2 regions of the Pulveribacter sp. genome follow, and region 2 is predicted to be linked to the other one. Evidence: predicted binding sites of a transcription regulator. Region 2 holds the regulator's gene; the other holds the start of a gene.

Region 1 (9,603 bases), on a different contig from region 2:
TCCACGGGCTTGAGGACGGCGTGCAAATCCTGGATCTCCTGCATCAGCACTTCGTCGATGGCCAGGCGCCCGGCCGTGTCCACCAGCAGCACGTCGAAATAGTGCTTCTTTGCATAGTCAAGCGCGGCGGCGGCGATGTCGCGGGGCTTCTGGTCGGGGCTGCTGGGGAACCACTCGGCGCCGGCCTGCCTGGTCACGGTCTTGAGCTGCTCGATGGCCGCCGGGCGGTACACGTCACCCGAGACGGTGAGCACCTTCTTCTTGCGCTTTTCCTGCAGGTGCTTGGCCAGTTTTGCCGTGGTGGTGGTCTTGCCCGCGCCCTGCAGGCCGGCCATCAGGATGACGGCGGGCGGCTGGGCGGCCAAGTTGATGTCGGCCACGCCCTCGCCCATGGTGGCGGCCAGTTCCTTGTTGACGATGCCCACCAGCGCCTGGCCGGGTTTCAGGCTGCCCAGCACCTCCTGACCCAGGGCCTTGTCCTTGACGCGAGCGATGAAGTCGCGCACCACGGGCAGGGCCACGTCGGCCTCCAGCAGGGCCATGCGCACCTCGCGCAGCATGTCCTGCACGTTGGATTCGGTGATGCGGGCCTGGCCGCGCATCTCCTTGACGAGACGGGTGAGTTTGTCGGTAAGCGCGGAGGCCATGGCTGCTTGCTCCAGAGGCGCCGGCAGCGCTGCGACAGCGGCCGGCCGGGCGGGCGCCGCCCGGTGGCGGACGGCTAAACTGCGAACCCATGATTTTACCCAGCGCATCCCTGGCCAGTTGGCTGCTGGCAGGCGCCGCGGCTCTGGCCTATGGTGCGGCGGCGGCCGCTGCCGCACGCACCGGCGGCACGCGCAGCCCCTGGGCCATGGCACCGGCTTGGTTGCTGCACGCAGCCGCCCTGGCTTGGAGCCTGCTGGGCAACGTGCCGCACTTCGGCTTTGCGCCAGCGCTGTCCATGACGGCGTGGCTGGTGCTCACCGCCTATGCCGTGGAGCACCAGCTGTTCCCGCAGATGCGCGCCCGCGCCATGCTCAGTGCCCTGGGGGCCGCGGCCGTCGTGCTGGCAGCAATATTTCCTGGCCGGGCACTGCACGTGTCGGCTTCGCCCTGGCTGGCACTGCACCTGACGCTGGGCATTGCCTGCTACGGCCTGTTCGCGGCGGCCGTGATCCACGCCTGGCTCATGGGCCGGGCCGAGCGGCAAATGCGCCAGGCGGCCGAGCTGTCCAGCAGCCTGCCGCTGCTGACGCTGGAGCGCCTCACCTTCCGCTTCGTGGCCGCCGGCTTCGTTTTGCTGTCGGCCACCCTGGCCGCCGGCTGGCTGTTCAGCGAGGTGCTGTACGGCCGCGCCTGGCGCTGGGACCACAAGGCCGTGTTCTCGGTACTGGCCTGGATCACCTTCGCCGTGCTGCTGCTGGGCCGCGCCCGCTTCGGCTGGCGTGGGCGCAAGGCAGTACGCGTGCTCTACGCCGGCGCGGCGCTGCTGCTGCTGGCCTACGCCGGCTCGCGCTTCGTCATGGAAGTGGTGCTGGAGCGGGTGACCTGATGCTGAAATACCTGGTACTGCTGGCCGTGGTGGCCGTGGTCTACGGCCTGTGGCGCAGCGGCCAGCGCCGGGCGGCCCCGCCTCCACCGCCTGCCAGCAAGCCTCTGCCCGAACCCATGGTGCGTTGCGCGCGCTGCGGCGTGCACCTGCCGCGTTCGCAGGCCCTGCAGCAGGACGGGCGCTGCTACTGCAGCCCCGCGCACCAGCGCGAGGGCTGAGGCGCGTGCGCTCGCCGCCCACGCTTGCGCAGGGCAACCTGCCCTTCGCGCGGCTGTGGCACGCCTTCCTGACCGCGCGCGTCATGGTGGCGCTGGCCCTGGTGCTGCTGGTGCTGACGGGCTCGGCCGTGAACCAGCTGGCCAGCCCGCTGCTGCTTCTGGCCAGCGGCCTGTATTTCATCGCCACGCTGTCGCTGCGCGCCTTCGGCCGGCGTACGCCGCCGCCGCCCCAACCGGGGCTGCACTGGCTCTCCACCATTGGCGTGGATCTGGTGCTTATCGCCGTGCTGCAGGCGCTGCAAAGCGGCAGCTCGGTGAACTTCACGCCGCTGTTCGGGCTGCCGCTGCTGCTGGCCTCGGTGCTGGGCACGCTCACCCTGGCGCTGGGCACGGCCGCCTGCGCCACGCTGTTGCTGCTGGGCTGGGCCGTAGGGGCTGGCGGCACCGACAACGCCCCCATGTACCTGCAGGCGGCCCTGACCGGCACCGGCTACTTCGTCGTCGCCTACCTGACCCACCTGTTGGCCGCACGGCTGATCAGCGAACAGGAGACGGCCCAGCGCAGCCAGATGGACGCCCGCACGCAGCGCGCCGTGAGCGCCCTGGTCATGCAGCACGTGGCCGACGGCGTGCTGGTACTGGACACCGAGGGTCAGGTGCGACTGGCCAACCCGGCCGCTCTGCTGCTGCTGGGCCCGCACGCCGAAGGCGGCGTGCCCTTCGCGCTGGGGCACCACGGCGCCTGGGCGCCACTGCTGGCGCTGGCGCGCGAAACCTTCGCACTGCAGGTGCCGCAGACGGTGGACGTGAACATACTGCACGGCGGCGTGGCCCCCATGGCCCTGCGCGTGCGCAGCTGGCCCACCCACACGCGCGCCGCCGCCCTCAGCGCCGACGAGGAGCCGCTGTGCGTGATGTTCCTGCACGACCTGCGCGAGATGGAGGCGCGCCTGCGCACCGAGAAGCTGGCCGCCATGGGCCGCATGTCTGCCGCCGTGGCCCACGAGATCCGCAACCCGCTGGCCGCCATCTCCCAGGCCAACGAGCTGCTGGCCGAAGACCTGTCCGACCCGGCCCACCAGCGGCTGACCAGCATGGTGCGGCAAAACGCCGAGCGCCTGGTGCGCATCACCGAAGAGGTGCTGGACATCGCCCGCGTGCAGCACCGGCCGCAGCACGCCGAACCGGCCATGGTGGCGCTGGACGAGGCGGTGCGCCAGATCTGGGTCGACTGGCAGGCCCATGATCCGGCCAGGCGGCAGGGGCAGCTCAAGCTGGAGGCGGGTAGCGTCCAGGTGGAATTCGACCCGGAGCACCTGCGCCGCGTGCTGGTGAACCTGCTGGACAACGCCCTGCGCTACATGAGCCCGCATGCCAACTCGCTGTGCGTGTCCACGCGCACCACGCCCAGCGGTCGGGCCGGGCTGCAGATCTGGAGCGACGGCGCGCCGCTGGACCAGAGCGTGGAGCGCCACCTGTTTGAACCCTTCTTTTCGTCCGAGAGTCGCTCCAGCGGCCTGGGCCTGTACATCTGCCGCGAGCTGTGCCAGCGCCACGGCGCCGCCATCAGCTACCAGCGGACCAGCCGCAGCCTGTCGCGTGGCGAAGTGCCGGGCAACGCTTTTACGGTCCTGTTCCGTGGCAGCAACCTCTCGGCCAGCACGCCGTCGCTGTTTGACACAATCGGGCACTGAAGCAACGCCCATGAACACACCTGCCGCCGCCTCCATCCTTGTCGTCGACGACGAACCCGACCTGCGCACGCTGTACGAACTGACGCTGCTGCGCGAGGGCTACCGGGTGGAGGCCGCCGCCAGCGTGGCCGAGGCGCGCGAGCAGTTGTCGGCGCAAAAGTTCGACGTGGTCATCAGCGACATGCGCCTGCCCGACGGCGTCGGCATGGACCTGCTGCACCATCTGCGCGAGCAGCAGCGGCGCGAGCGCTGCGTGGTCATGACCGCCTACGGCTCGGCCGAGAACGCCGTGGAGGCGCTGCGCGCCGGCGCCTTCGACTACCTGACCAAGCCGGTGGACCTGAAGCAGTTCCGCGCCGTGGTGGCCTCCGCCATCCAGGGCATGGGCGGCGTGCCGGCGCCCCAGCGCGGCGTGCGCGCCAAGGTCCCGGCGCAAGCTCAGGATGCATTGGAGCGCCTGATCGGCGAATCCAGCGCCATGCGCGCCGTCAAGCAGCGCATCGCCAAGGTGGCGCGCAGCATGGCGCCGGTGCTGGTGCGCGGCGAGTCGGGCACGGGCAAGGAGCTGGTGGCACGCGCCCTGCATGCCAGCAGCCAGCGCGCTGGCGGGCCGCTGGTGGCCGTCAACTGCGGCGCCATCCCCGAGAACCTTCTCGAGGCGGAGTTCTTCGGCGCCCGCAAGGGCTCCTATACTGGCGCTAGCCAGGATCGCGAGGGCTTCTTCCAGGCGGCGCGCGGGGGCACGCTGTTCCTCGACGAGATCGGCGACCTGCCGCTGCCCATGCAGTCCAAGCTGCTGCGCGCCATCCAGGAGCGCAGCGTGCGCCCGCTGGGCTCCACGCAGGAGGAGGCGGTGGACGTGCGCATCGTCAGCGCCACGCACCGCGACCTGGCCGCCGACGTGCAGGCCGGGCGCTTTCGCCAGGATTTGTACTATCGCCTGAACGTCATCGAGGTGGTGGTGCCGCCGCTGCGCGAACGCCGCGAGGATCTGCCGGCCCTGTGCGCGGCGCTGCTGGCGCGCATCCAGGAGGAAGGCGGCATTGCCGTGCCGCCCCTGACGGACGCCGCCCTGCAGCAGCTGGCGCGCCATCCGCTGACCGGCAACGTGCGCGAGCTGGAGAACCTGCTGCACCGCGCCGTGGCCCTGAGCGACGGGCGCGAGCTGCACATCGAGGACCCCGAGCCGGGCGCCGCTGCCGCGCCCACAGGCACCCTTGCCGTCTCCCCTGCGGGCCCCGCCCCGGCCGACATGCCGGGCGACCTGCAGGCCTGGCTGGACCAGCAAGAGCGCGAAATCCTAGTGCGCGCGTTGCACGAATCAGGCTTCAACCGCACGGCGGCCGCGGCGCGCCTGGGCATCAGCCTGCGGCAGATCCGCTACCGCATCGCGCGGCTGGACATCGCCGTGCCGCAGGGCGGCGACGAGCATGGCGACGCGCAGTAGCGGCCCGTGGCGCGGCGGCTGGCTGGCCGGCGCGCGCCGCCTGCCCTCGCCCAACGAGGGCGAGCGGCCCGCCGGTGCCCAGGTGGACCTGATCGTCGTGCACTCCATCAGCCTGCCGCCGGGCAGCTACGGCGGCGGGCAGGTGCAGCGGCTGTTCACCAACCGGCTGGACTGGGACGCCCACCCCTACTTCATGCAGATCGCCGGGCTGCAGGTGTCCAGCCACTTCTTCATCGAGCGCACGGGCGTGGTCTGGCAGTTCGTGGACGCCGAACGGCGCGCCTGGCACGCGGGACGCTCGCACTACCGCGGGCGCGACAACTGCAACGATGACTCGGTAGGCATCGAGCTGGAAGGGCTGGAGGGCTTGCGCTTCGAGCCGGCCCAGTACGCCGCCCTGCTGCGGCTGTGCCGGGCCCTGATGCAGCGCTTTCCGATCCGCTTCATCGCCGGCCATGAACACATCGCCCCGCAGCGCAAGGACGACCCGGGCAGCGGCTTCGAATGGCACCGCATGTGGCGCGCCCTGGCCGGCAGCGGCGTGCTGCTGCCGCCCGGCACGGCCGCGCGCCCCTGACGGCCGGCCAACTCCCCGCCCGGGCGCTGTCAACCGGGCACGCCCCAGTGTCAGAAAACTTCGCCAATCGGGGTTTGACGCTTGCACCGCCAGAACACTACCTATAGTGTTCTACACTAGCAGACCACGCTAAATCTAGTGCCCGACGTACAGGTCGCGGCACCCGGCCTGCAGCCTGGCCGGCGCGCTGCCGCGCCCGCCTTGCGCCGCCCGTCCGACGCCCTCCCCGGAAAGGAAAACCATGCAAGTTGTCTCTCCCTCGGCCCTGGCCGACACTCCGCGCGCCCCCCAGGCGTCCCCCGCCACGGTCCAGCCTGCGGGCATGGGCAGCGCGCTCGAGCACTACCAGATCATCCGGCGCAACGGCGCCGTCGTGCCCTTCGAGCCGCAGAAGATCGCCGTCGCCATGATGAAGGCCTTCCTGGCCGTGCATGGCGCGCAGGGCGCGGCCTCGGCCAGTGTGCGGGAGATCGTGGACGAGCTGACGCAGACGGTCATGCGCGCCCTCATGCGCTCGCGCCCGGCGGGCGGCACCTTCCACATCGAGGACGTGCAGGACCAGGTGGAGCTGGGCCTGATGCGCGGCGGCCACCACGAGGTGGCGCGCGCCTATGTGCTGTACCGCGAGCGCCGCGCGCAGGAGCGCGCGCACCAGCGCGAGCAGCTCATGCCGCAGATGCCGGCCCTGTTCGTGCAGGACGGCGGCCAGCGTGTCGAGCTGGACGTGCTGCGCCTGCAGGCGCTGATCGAATCTGCCTGCGCCGGCCTGGGCGAGGACGTGCAGGCAGCGCCCATCGCCGCCGAGACGCTGCGCAACCTGTACGACGGCGTGCCCATGGGCGAGGTGTACAAGGCCTCCATCCTGGCCGCGCGTACGCTGATCGAGAAAGACCCTGGCTACACCTACGCTACCGCGCGCCTGCTGCTGCACACCATCGTGCGCGAGGTGCTGGGCCGCGACGTGGCGCCTGCAGAAATGGCCGCCGCCTACGTGCAGCACTTCCCGCAGTTCGTGCAGCGCGGCGTGGATCACGAGCTGCTCGACCCCGCCCTGCTGCAGTTCGACCTGCCTCGCCTGGCTGCAGCCCTGAAGGCAGAGCGCGACCAGCAGTTCGACTACCTTGGCCTGCAGACGCTGTACGACCGCTATTTCCTGCACGTGGACAAGGCGCGCATCGAGCTGCCCCAGTCGTTCTTCATGCGCGTGGCCATGGGCCTGGCCTTGAAGGAGGACGACCGCAATGCCCGCGCCATCGAGTTCTACGAGCTGCTGTCGTCGTTCGACTTCATGAGCAGCACGCCCACGCTGTTCAACAGCGGCACGCTGCGCTCGCAGCTGTCCTCGTGCTACCTGACCACGGTGCCCGACGAGCTGGGTGGCATCTACGAGTCCATCAAGGAAAACGCCCTGCTGTCCAAGTTCGCCGGTGGCCTGGGCAACGACTGGACGCGCGTGCGCGCCCTGGGCGCGCGCATCAAGGGCACCAACGGCGAGTCGCAGGGCGTGGTGCCCTTCCTCAAGGTAGTCAACGACACGGCCGTAGCCGTGAACCAGGGCGGCAAGAGGAAGGGCGCCGTCTGCGCCTACCTGGAAACCTGGCACCTGGACGTGGAGGAGTTCCTGGAGCTGCGCAAGAACACCGGCGACGACCGCCGGCGCACGCACGACATGAACACCGCCAACTGGATCCCCGACCTGTTCATGAAGCGCGTCATGGACAAGGGTCAGTGGACGCTGTTCTCGCCGTCCGACGTGCCCGAGCTGCACGACCTGTACGGCCAGGCCTTCGAGCGCGCCTACACCGCCTACGAGGCCCAGGCCGACAGCGGCCAGCTCAAGCTGTTCAAGCGCGTGCCGGCCGTGGATCTGTGGCGCAAGATGCTCTCGATGCTGTTCGAGACGGGCCACCCCTGGATCACCTTCAAGGACCCGTGCAACATCCGCTCGCCCCAGCAGCACGTGGGCGTGGTGCATTCCAGCAACCTGTGCACCGAGATCACGCTGAACACCAGCGACACCGAGACGGCCGTGTGCAACCTGGGTTCGGTCAACCTGTCGCGCCACCTCAAGGACGGCCGCATCGACCACGACAAGCTGCGCAGCACCATCGCCACGGCCATGCGCATGCTGGACAACGTCATCGACATCAACTACTACGCCGTGGACAAGGCGCGCCAGTCCAACCTGCGCCACCGCCCGGTGGGCCTGGGGCTGATGGGCTTCCAGGATGCGCTGTACGAGCTGCGCGTGCCGTATGCGAGCGACGCGGCCGTGCAGTTCGCCGACGAGTCCATGGAGGCCATCTGCTACTACGCCTACCTGGCCTCCACCGAGCTGTCGCGCGAGCGCGGCACGTATGAGAGCTACGACGGCTCGCTGTGGTCGCGCGGCATCCTGCCGCTGGACTCGCTGGAGCTGCTGGCGCGCGAGCGCGGCGGCCACGTGGAAGTGGACCGCAGCACGCGCCTGGACTGGGAGGCCCTGCGCAGCCAGATAGCGCAGCACGGCATGCGCAACTCCAACTGCGTGGCCATCGCGCCCACGGCCACCATCTCCAACATCGTGGGCGTGGACGCGTCCATCGAGCCCTCGTTCGGCAACCTGTCCGTCAAGTCCAACCTCTCGGGCGAGTTCACCGTCATCAACCAGTACCTGGTGCGCGACCTGAAACGCCTGAAGCTGTGGGACGACGTGATGGTCATGGACCTCAAGCACTTCAAGGGCTCGCTCGCTCCCATCGACCGCGTGCCGCAAGACATCAAGCGGCTGTACGCCACGGCCTTCGAGGTCGAGCCCGCATGGCTGGTGGAGGCTGCCGCACGGCGCCAGAAGTGGATCGACCAGGCGCAGAGTCTGAACATCTACATGGCCGGCGCCTCGGGCAAAAAGCTCGACGAGACCTACAAGCTGGCCTGGCTGCGCGGCCTGAAGACCACCTACTACCTGCGCACGCAAAGCGCTACGCACGTCGAGATGAGCACGGTGAACAAGCGCCAGCTCAACGCCGTGCCCACCGATGCGCACGAGGGCGCGGCGGCCATGGCCGAGCCTGCCACCGACGTGAAGTTCTGCGCCATCGACGACCCCGGCTGCGAAGCCTGCCAGTAACGGCGCGACGGCCCGCGCACAAACCGCCGCATCGAAGCCACACGCAGCAGGCGACCACGCAACAAACGCGGCTGCACAACGCTTCGGTGCTTTCCTTTTTGAAGCACTGCTTCCATAATCCGAGCACTGGAAAAGCCATGCTTACCTGGGACGAAGAAGTCAAGACCCCATCGCAAAATCTCCCGCAGGGCGGCCAGCACAGCGGCCTCCCGCAGGAGCCGCGCCTGCCGGCCCGCGCAGGGCGCGTCGCCGCCGTCGACAAGCGCATCATCAACGGCAAGACCGACGTCAACCAGCTCGTCCCCTTCAAGTACAAGTGGGCCTGGGAAAAATACCTCGCCACCTGCGCCAACCACTGGATGCCGCAGGAGATCAACATGACGCGCGACATCGCGTTGTGGAAGGACCCGAACGGCCTGACCGAAGACGAGCGCCGCATCGTCAAGCGCAACCTGGGCTTCTTCGTCACGGCCGATTCGCTGGCGGCCAACAACATCGTGCTGGGCACCTACCGCCACATCACCGCGCCCGAATGCCGCCAGTTCCTGCTGCGCCAGGCCTTCGAGGAAGCCATCCACACCCACGCCTACCAGTACATCGTCGAGTCGCTGGGCCTGGACGAAGGCGAGATCTTCAACGCCTACAACGAGGTCGCCTCCATCCGCGACAAGGACCAGTTCCTGATCCCCTTCATCGACGCCATCATGGACCCGTCGTTCAAGACGGGCACGCCCGAGGCCGACCAGACGCTGCTCAAGAGCCTGATCGTCTTCGCCTGCCTGATGGAAGGCCTGTTCTTCTACGTCGGCTTCACGCAGATCCTGGCTTTGGGCCGGCAAAACAAGATGACCGGCGCGGCCGAGCAGTACCAGTACATCCTGCGCGACGAGTCCATGCACTGCAACTTCGGCATCGACCTGATCAACCAGCTGAAGCTGGAGAACCCGCACCTGTGGACGGCCGAGTTCAAGGACGAGATCGCGGCGCTCTTTCACCACGCCGTGGACCTGGAATACCGCTACGC
Region 2 (9,603 bases):
CTCCATGAAGGCGTGGCGCGCCTCCTGGTTGATCTCCTCCAGCGTCTCCAGGCAGTCGCCGGTGAAGCCGGGGCACATCACATCCACGCGGCGCGTGCCGGCCTGGGCGAGGGCGACCAGCGTGGGCTCGGTGTAGGGCTCCAGCCAGCGCGCCTTGCCGAAGCGCGATTGGAAGGTGATCTGCCACTGCTGCTCGGTCAAGCCCAGCGCCTGCGCCAGCAGCCGCGCCGTGGTGCGGCACTGGTCGGCATAGGGGTCGCCCAGGCGCACGTTGCGCTCGGGGATGCCGTGAAAGCTCATCACCAGGCGCTCGGCCGGCCCACCTTCGCGCTGCCAGTGGGCGCGCACGCTGTCTGCCAGCGCGCCGATGTAGCCGGGGTGGTCGTGGTAGCCGTTGACGAAGCGCAGCTCGGGATAGACGCGCGCGCGCTTGACCCAGGCGGCCACATCGTCGAACAGGCTGGCCGTGGTGGTGCTGGAGTATTGCGGGTACAGGGGCAGCACCAGCACGCGCTGCACACCGGCGTCCTGCAGCGCCTGCAGCTGCGCGCCAATGGCGGGCTGGCCGTAGCGCATGGCGTGCTGCACGCGCACGGCGTGCCCGGCCTCGCCCAGCCAGCCGCGCAGCATCAGCGCCTGCTTGGCCGTCCACACGGCCAGGGGCGAGCCCTCGGGCGTCCAGATGGTCGCGTACTTGGCGGCCGACTTGGCGGGCCGGATGCGCAGGATGATCCCGTGCAGGATGGGCAGCCACACGAGGCGCGGAATCTCGACCACGCGCGGGTCGCCCAAAAACTGCGCCAGGTAGCGGCGCAGCGCCGGCGCCGTGGGCGCATCGGGCGTGCCCAGGTTGCACAGCAAGATGGCGGTATCGGAAGAAGGCATGGGCGGCGATTATCCTTGGCCGCGCCATGACGAAGACCCATACGCTGGACCTGGCGCGCATCCGCGCCATCACCCTGGACCTGGACGACACCCTGTGGCCCGTGTGGCCCACCATCCGCCGCGCCGAAGCGGCGCTGGCCGGCTGGCTGGCCGTGCACGCGCCGGGCACGGCGGCGCTGTTCGCCGATGCGCCGGCCCTGCGTGCGCTGCGCGTGCAGGTGGAGGCCGGGCGCCCCGACCTGCGCCACGACCTGAGCGGGCTGCGGCGCGAGTCCATCCGCCTGGCGCTCACGCAGGCGGGCGACGACCCGGCGCTGGCCGAGCCGGCGTTCGATTGCTTCTTCGCCGAGCGCCAGCGCGTGGAGCTGTTCGACGACGCGCTGCACGCGCTGGAGTTCCTGGCCGCGCGCTACCCGGTGGTGGCGGTGTCCAACGGCAACGCCGACGTGCACCGCATCGGCATCGGCCGGTACTTCAAGGACAGCCTGAGCGCCACGGTGCTGGGCGTGGCCAAGCCCGACGCGCGCATCTTCCACGCCGGTGCGCGGGCCGCGGGCGTGGCGCCCGGCGCGGTGCTGCACGTGGGCGACGATGCGCTGCTGGACACGCGCGGCGCGCTGGACGCCGGCCTGCAGGCCGCCTGGCTGAACACCACCGGCGCGGCCTGGACGCATGGCGGCCCCGCACCGCACGCCACGGTGGCCAGCCTCGGCGCCCTGTGCCAGCTGCTGCGGTAGCGCCGCGGCGCCAGCCATCGCTGCCACCCGGTTTGCTATTAAAAAAGGAGCTGCCAGCGACCGTAGTACAAGCGCTGGCGGCTGATTTGGCTTAGCTCAAAAAGTCGCGGATGGCCGCCAGCGTCTCGTGCGGCGCTTCGGTCATCTGGTTGTGGCCCACGGGCAGGTGCACCACGGTGACCTGCTTGCCGGCGGCGCGTGCACCGTCGATCAGGCCCTTGGCAGCCTTGGGGCTGGTCATCTGGTCGCGCGCGCCCAGGGCGAACAGCACCGGGCACTGGATGGCCGCGATCGCCGCCTCGCCGCCGGCGTAGCTGTCGCAGGCCACGAAGCCGCGGTGGAACACGTTGGCCTGTCGGTTGCCCTGCATCACGCGCCGCCCCAGCGCCATGCCGGCGCCGTAGACCCAGAAGCCCGCCCCGGTGGGAGGCGCCAGCGTGCTGCGCGAGAACACGTTGACCATCTTCAGGGCCGCTTCGGGCGTGTCCTGCGAGGACTGGATCAGCGCCGGCGAGACCTTCATCGGGTAGGCCGTGCCCACCAGCACCAGGTGGCTGATGCGCTCACCTAGGCGCGCGGCCGTCTCCAGCGCGATCAGCGAGCCCCAGCTGTGCCCGACCAGTGCGGCGCGCTGCACGCCGGCGGCGTCCAGCAGTCCGGCGATGAAATCCGCCGCCTGCTCGACGCTCTGGGGCGCCTCTCCGCCGCTCCTGCCGTGGCCGGGCAGGTCCACGGCCAGCACGTTCCAGCCGTGCGTGGCCATGTAGCGGCTTTGCCAGGCCCAGACGCTGTGGTCGCCCAGCACGCCGTGGATGAAGACCACCGTGGGCTTGGCCGCGTCGAAGGCCCGGCCGCCGGTGTAACAGTAGGCGCTGGCGCCGTTGACTTGGTAGTTCATCACGCACCTGCCTTTCCGCCAAACTTCTCTGCGGCCTTGAGGGCGCGCTTGAGGTCGTCGATCAGGTCATCCGCCTCCTCTAGGCCGATGGACAGGCGGATCGTGCCCTGGCTGATGCCGCCGGCCGCCAGCGCCTCGTCGCTCATGCGGAAGTGCGTGGTGCTGGCCGGGTGGATGACCAGGCTCTTGGCGTCGCCCACGTTGGCCAGGTGGCTGAACAGCTGCAGGTTCTCGATGAACTTCTTGCCCTGCGCGCGGCTGCCCTTGATATCGAAGCTGAACACGGAGCCGGCGCCGCGCGGCAGCAGCCTTTGCGCCAGCTGGTGGCTGGGGTGCGTCTCCAGCATGGGGTGGCCCACGCGCGAGACAAAGGGGTGGCTGGCCAGGAACTGCACCACTTTCTCGGTGTTGCGCACGTGCCGCTCCATGCGCAGCGGCAGCGTCTCGATGCCCTGCAGGATGGTCCAGGCCGAATGCGGGCTCATGCAGGCGCCGAAGTCGCGCAGGCCTTCACGCCGCGCGCGCAGCAGGAAGGCGGCGACGCTGGACTCCTCGGTGAACACCATGCCGTGAAAGCCGTCGTAGGGCTCGGTCAGCTCGGGGAATTTGCCCTGGGCCGCGCCGCCCTCCCAGTCGAAGCGCCCGCCATCGACCAGCACGCCGCCGATCACCGTGCCGTGGCCCGACAGGAACTTGGTGGCCGAGTGGTAGACCAGGTGCGCGCCGTGCTCGAAGGGCTTGATCAGCCAGGGCGAGGTGAGGGTGGAGTCCACCAGCAGCGGCACGCCCGCGTCCTCGGCGATCTGGGCGATGGTGGGGATGTCCAACACGTCCATGCCCGGGTTGCCCACGGTCTCGCCCAGCAGCAGCCGGGTGTTGGGTCGGATGGCGGCGCGCCAGCCGTCGATGTCGCCGGGCTTGACGAAGCTCGTCTCGATGCCGAAGCGGCGCAGCGTGTAGTGCAGCAGGTTCTGCGAGCCGCCGTACAGCGCGGTGCTGGCGACGATGTGCCCGCCCGCGCCCATCAGCGTGGCGACGGCCAGGTGCAGCGCGGCCTGGCCGCTGGCGGTGGCGATCGCGCCCACGCCGCCCTCCAGCGCGGCGACGCGCTGCTCCAACACGTCGGTGGTCGGGTTGCTCAGGCGGCTGTAGACGTGGCCGGGGCTTTCCAGGTTGAACAGGGCGGCGGCGTGATCGCTGGACTGGAAGACGAACGAGGTCGTCAGGTACAGCGGCGTGGCGCGCGCGCCGGTGGTCGGGTCCGGCTGGCTGCCCGCGTGCAGCGCGAGCGTGTCGAAGCCAGGGTCGGAATATCCGGGCATCCGTGTCTCCAAAGTGGTCAATGCGCCGGGGATTGTGGGCTATATTTTCGCGAGCATCCGGCGCACGGCGCGCCTGCCTGCCCCGAAAGCGACACCGAGAGACATCCCATGAAAGTCAGCGACATCCTGCGCGTCAAAGGCAACACCCTCTACACCGTCACGCCCGACGAGCCGCTGGCGCAGGCCGTGCAGACCATGGCCGAGAAAGACATCGGCTCGCTGGTGGTGATGGAGCACGGCGATCTGGTGGGCATGCTCACCTTCCGCGAGGTCATTGGACACCTGTCCCGGCAGGGAGGAAGCCTAGGCACGACACTGGTGCGCACCGCCATGGACGACGCGCCGCTGACCTGCACGCTGGAGACCGACATGGACGAGGTGCGACGCATGATGCTGGGCCGCCACGCCCGCTACATGCCGGTCATGGAAAACCGCATGCTGATGGGCGTGGTCAGCTTCTACGACGTGGCCAAGGCCGTGGTGGACGGGCAGAACTTCGAGAACAAGCTGCTCAAGGCCTATATCCGCGACTGGCCGCAGGAAGAATCCAGCGGCCAGCAGCAGCCGGGCTGAGCGCAGCTTTCATAGCCAAAGATGGCTCCAGCCCTTGCTGTATAAGCGCTGGCAGCTCACTTTTTATGAGCACGGGGCTGGGCGATAATCCCGGTCCTATGAGCGGCAACACACTCGGCACCCTGTTTTGCGTCACCAATTTCGGTGAATCCCACGGCCCGGCCATCGGCTGCGTGATCGACGGCTGCCCGCCGGGCATGGCACTGGCGGAGGCCGACATCCAGCACGACCTGGACCGCCGCCGTCCCGGCACCAGCCGGCATGTCACGCAGCGGCGCGAACCCGACGCGGTGGAGATCCTGTCCGGCGTGTACGAGGGCCGCACCACCGGCACGCCGATCGCCCTGCTGATCCGCAACCAGGACCAGCGCAGCAAGGACTACGGGGACATCGCCCAGAGCTTTCGCCCCGGCCACGCCGACTACACCTACTGGCACAAGTACGGCCTGCGCGACCCGCGCGGCGGCGGGCGTTCGTCCGCACGCCTGACGGCTCCCACCGTGGCTGCCGGCGCCGTGGCGCGCAAGTGGCTGAAGGAAAAATACGGCACCGAGCTGCGCGCCTGCATGACGCAGCTGGGCGAACTGGACATTCCCTTCGAGTCCTGGGAGCACGTGCCCCGCAACCCCTTCTTCGCCCCGGTCGCCGACGTGCAGCGCTACGAGGACTACATGGACCGGCTGCGCAAGGCCGGCGACTCCTGCGGTGCGCGCATCCGCGTGCAGGCGGCGAACGTGCCCGTGGGCCTGGGCGAGCCCCTGTACGACCGGCTGGACGCGGACATCGCCCACGCCATGATGGGCCTGAACGCGGTGAAAGCGGTGGAGATCGGCGCCGGCTTCGCCAGTGCGGCGCAGCGCGGCACGGTGCACGGCGATTCGCTCACCCCCCAGGGCTTTGCCAGCAACCACGCGGGCGGCATCCTGGGCGGCATCAGCACGGGGCAGGACATCGAGGTCAGCATCGGCATCAAGCCCACCAGTTCCATCCTCAGCCCGCGCCAGTCCATCGACGTGCACGGCCAGAGCGTGGAGGTGGTGACCAAGGGGCGGCACGACCCCTGCGTGGGCATCCGCGCCGCGCCGATCGCCGAGGCGCTGCTGGCGCTGGTGCTGATGGACCATGTCCTGCGCCACCGGGCGCAGTGCGGCGACGTGCACCAGGCCGTGGGCCCCATCGCCGCCAGCGCGGGCTGAAACCGGCGCTTGCGGCCAGTTCACAAGACAAGGGCCGCAGTTGCGGCCCTGGTGCTGTGAAATGATGGCAAAAAACGGCTCTGTCGCCCGCCAGCTAAGCGCAGGCAGCTACTAAAACCGTAGCGCCAGTCGCTTCACTTGCCCACCTCGTCGACCAGCGCGCGGAACTCGTGCACGTCCTCGAAGCTGCGGTACACGCTGGCAAAGCGCACGTAGGCCACCTTGTCGAGCTTCTGCAGCTCGCGCATGACCAACTCGCCCAACGTGCTGGACAGCATCTCGCGCTGGCCCAGGTTCAGCAGCCGTTCCTCGATGCGCTCAATGGCGCTGTCGATCTGCACCGTGCTCACCGGGCGCTTGCGCAGCGCCAGCTGGAAGGACGCGAGCAGCTTGGCGCGGTCGTACTCCACGCGCCGCCCGTCCTTCTTGACGATGGTCGGAAAGTTGACTTCCGGCCGCTCGTACGTGGTGAAGCGCTTGTCGCACGCGGCGCAGCGCCGGCGCCGGCGCACCAGCGTGCCGTCCTCGGACACGCGGGTTTCTGCGACCTGCGTCTCCGGGTGGCTGCAGAAAGGGCACTTCACGCTGGCGTGGCCCGGCGGGCGTTCAGCGGTAGACCGGGAAGCGGCTGGTCAGTTCGTGCACCTTGGCGCGCACTGCGGCCAGGTGGCCCTCGTCGTGCGGGTTCTCCAGCACATCGGCCAGCAGGTTGGCCGTCAGGCGCGTCTCTTCTTCCTTGAAGCCGCGCGTGGTGATGGCTGGCGTGCCCACGCGGATGCCGCTGGTCACCATGGGCTTTTCCGGGTCGTTGGGAATGGCGTTCTTGTTGATGGTGATGTGCGCCTTGCCCAGGGCCGCCTCGGCTTCCTTGCCGGTGATGCCTTTGGCGCGCAGATCCACCAGCATGACGTGGCTTTCCGTGCGGCCGCTGACGATGCGCAGGCCGCGCGCCGTCAGCGTTTCGGCAAAGACCTTGGCGTTCTTCACCACCTGCTGCTGGTAGGTCTTGAACTCGGGCGACAGCGCTTCCTTGAAGGCCACGGCCTTGGCGGCGATGACGTGCTCCAGCGGCCCCCCTTGCAAGCCGGGGAAGATGGCGGAATTGAGCGCCTTCTCGTGCTCGGCCTTCATCAGGATGATGCCGCCGCGCGGGCCGCGCAGGCTCTTGTGCGTGGTGGAGGTGACCACATCGGCAAAAGGCACCGGGTTGGGGTATTCGCCCGCGACTACCAGGCCGGCGTAATGGGCGATGTCCACCCAGAAGATGGCGCCGACTTCCTTTGCGATCTTCGCAAAGCGCTCGAAGTCGATGCGCAGGGCATAGGCCGAGGCGCCGGCGATGATCAACCTGGGCTTGTGCTCGCGTGCCTTGGCCTCCAGGGCGTCGTAGTCGATCTCTTCCTGGGCGTTCAGGCCATAGGAGACCACGTTGAACCACTTGCCGCTCATGTTCAGCGGCATGCCGTGCGTCAGGTGCCCGCCCTCGGCCAGACTCATGCCCAGGATGGTGTCGCCGGGCTTGCAAAAAGCCATCAGCACGGCCTGGTTGGCCTGCGAGCCGGAGTTGGGTTGCACATTGGCCGCCTCGGCGCCGAACAGCTGCTTGATGCGGTCGATGGCCAGCTGCTCGATCACGTCCACGTTCTCGCAGCCGCCGTAGTAGCGCTTGCCGGGGTAGCCCTCGGCGTACTTGTTGGTCAGCTGGGAGCCCTGTGCAGCCATGACGGCGGGCGAGGCGTAGTTTTCGCTGGCGATCAGCTCGATGTGCTCTTCCTGGCGGACGTTTTCGGCCTGAATGGCAGCCCACACCTCGGGATCGGTTTGTTCGACAAGGATGTTGCGTTGGTACATGGTTGGCAGTCTGATGAACGTGTGCCCCCCGAAGGCTTCCAGGGGCTGCCCAGGCGAACGACGGATCGCGGCAAAGGCAGCCCGTTGGGGCTGCCCGCGCGGTACGCTTCCCAGTGGTTGGCAGGAAAGGCATGCCTCCTGCAGGATTTCCACGTCAGCGGCGGCGCCCTCTCAGGTGCGCCACGCCTATCGCCAGTCGCGTACCCGGCTAGTGTAGCCGAGCGCCGAGAACCAACCGGTCAGACGCCGGCCAGCATGGCCACCTTCTCGCCAGTGGGCTGCAGTGCGGCGGAGGGCGCGCTCACGTCGGCCGCCTCGGCCGGAGCCTTCGTGGACAGCACGGGCGTGGCCGGCGGCACGTTGGGGGCGGCGGCCCGTCCGCCCGCCACCTGACGCAGACGGAAGTGCTCGGCCAGCACCTTGGCGGCATAGCCGCCGTCGCTGGGCAGGTTGGCGGCGCCCACGTAGTAGCGCAGGCCCCCCTCCAGCGAGCCGGCGCGGGCGATGCATTCCTGCAGCACCTTTACGCCCACGCGCAGGTTGGCCAGGGGGTTGAAGGCTGCCAGGTGGCCGCCCACGTCCTCGTACTTGTCGGTGTGCACGCGCGTCATGACCTGCATCAGGCCTTGCGCCCCCACAGGACTCTGGGCGAAGGGATTGAAGCTCGATTCGATGGCCACGATGGCCAGGATCAGCGTCGGGTCCAGCTTGGTTCGCGTGCCGATCTCGTAGGCCTCGTTCACCAGCGCGGCCACGGGCTCGGGGGCCACGCGGTATTTCTTGCTCAGCCAGTAGGCCACGGCGGCCTGCTCGCGCGGCAGTTCCTTAGGGTTGATGGCCAGGGGGCGATCGCCCAGGGGCGGCTCGGCTTCCAGTTGCACTACCACCGGCTGGCGCGACTGCAGCCAGCCCATCAGGTGTTCCTCGCCCGCTTGACGCAGGTCGGGCCGCGCCGTCAGGGTGATGGCGACGAAGGCGACGGCCAGCCCCAGCAGGGCGAAGCTGCTGTGGGTGACTTCCAGAAAGCCATTGGCGACATCGGCGGCAAAAGTGCGAACGCCGGCGACGGCTCTTCCTGAAGCTGTCATAGCTCTCATCCTTTCTGCAAGAAACGAGTCCCGGCAAGGCGAGGCACCGCAATGCAGCGATGCAGGGGAGGGAACTCGATTTCGGGCCGGGCGTGCTCGCCCGGACTGGGTTGCCATATCGATCCGTGCCGGGCGCGCGGCGCACCGGAAACTTGCGGACCATCGGAGCCGAGAGACGGCTGGGCTAGGGTTACTACGAGGTGATGTCGTGAAGCTGGCGGATTCTAGGGGGCTGCAAAATGCTCAGTCAATACTAAGGTTTTCTTGTTTGAGACAAAAAAAGCATAAATGAACTGATTGCAACATCAGGAAACAGCTCTTGCCTGATGGGGTCGGTGCGGTTGTGTCATTGCGAAACATCGATGGAAGGGGACGCCCGCCTTTGCTAATCTTCCATTCGTCCGGCTGTGGCCGGGCGCGAAGCCAACCAGGTTCGCAGCTTTGCAAAAGGCGGCCTCCTGCGCGGCATCCCTCGGAGGCAATACTTTGCCTCCCGCACTGGGGGACTTATCTCTCCCCGAGTGCGAAAAGCGATGGCACATGGACCGCTGCGTCCGCCATCGGGCCCGGTGGAAGGCTTCCTTCCACCGGGCTTCTCTTTTTCTGCTTTTCATCAACATCGGGGCGGCCGGCAGGCATGTTTCTCTTGATGACAGCCTTGCCCTCTATATATGTATGGAGACGGCTTGGCGCTTCCTGGGAGGGGTTTAAATGAAAATGGCTGCAAACCCTTGTGTAGCAAGCGCTGGCAGCTATCAGTTTTGATAAATGTCCGCTCGCAGTGGAGATGCCTCGAATGGCTTCCGCCGCGTGGCCTTGGCAGCCCTGGCGGCCGTCTTGCAAAACCGGGCCAAAATAGCAACTTTCCCGCGGTGGCCGGACTTCCCGTCTACCCGCTTCTAGCCGCGATGACCCCCCAGCGTTCGCCGCATCCCGGTCCATCGCCCTCCTGCCAGAACCATGTTTCCTTTTTCTTCCCGCAGCAAAATGTCCGACGCTCCTGAAACCTCCCCGGTCCCGGCAAAAACCAGCGAGCCGCATCCCCTGGACGCG

What was found. Region 2 encodes NrdR, which represses ribonucleotide reductase genes. Its sites were predicted from a motif close to CACNANATNTNGTG; they were not measured.
Region 1: RT282_RS13130 (ribonucleoside-diphosphate reductase subunit alpha) is a predicted target of NrdR. The motif match lies at 5,566-5,579, and genes of this name have one in related genera.

Annotation. Positions count from the first base shown of each region.
Region 1 is NZ_DAMATK010000004.1:123,486-133,088, reverse strand. It holds gene ffh (signal recognition particle protein) at 1-647, opposite strand, end outside; gene RT282_RS13155 (cytochrome c biogenesis protein CcsA) at 737-1,534, shown strand; gene RT282_RS13150 (PP0621 family protein) at 1,534-1,752, shown strand; gene RT282_RS13145 (ATP-binding protein) at 1,758-3,446, shown strand; gene RT282_RS13140 (sigma-54 dependent transcriptional regulator) at 3,457-4,893, shown strand; gene ampD (1,6-anhydro-N-acetylmuramyl-L-alanine amidase AmpD) at 4,877-5,470, shown strand; gene RT282_RS13130 (ribonucleoside-diphosphate reductase subunit alpha) at 5,712-8,579, shown strand; gene RT282_RS13125 (ribonucleotide-diphosphate reductase subunit beta) at 8,717-9,603, shown strand, end outside.
Region 2 is NZ_DAMATK010000002.1:41,015-50,617, forward strand. It holds gene hemH (ferrochelatase) at 1-885, opposite strand, end outside; gene RT282_RS06455 (HAD-IA family hydrolase) at 912-1,622, shown strand; gene RT282_RS06460 (alpha/beta hydrolase) at 1,714-2,520, opposite strand; gene RT282_RS06465 (O-acetylhomoserine aminocarboxypropyltransferase) at 2,520-3,842, opposite strand; gene RT282_RS06470 (CBS domain-containing protein) at 3,951-4,415, shown strand; gene aroC (chorismate synthase) at 4,514-5,611, shown strand; gene nrdR (transcriptional regulator NrdR) at 5,746-6,195, opposite strand; gene glyA (serine hydroxymethyltransferase) at 6,218-7,462, opposite strand; ZMP/ZTP riboswitch at 7,503-7,672, opposite strand; gene RT282_RS06490 (lytic transglycosylase domain-containing protein) at 7,702-8,550, opposite strand; gene RT282_RS06495 (DUF349 domain-containing protein) at 9,538-9,603, shown strand, end outside.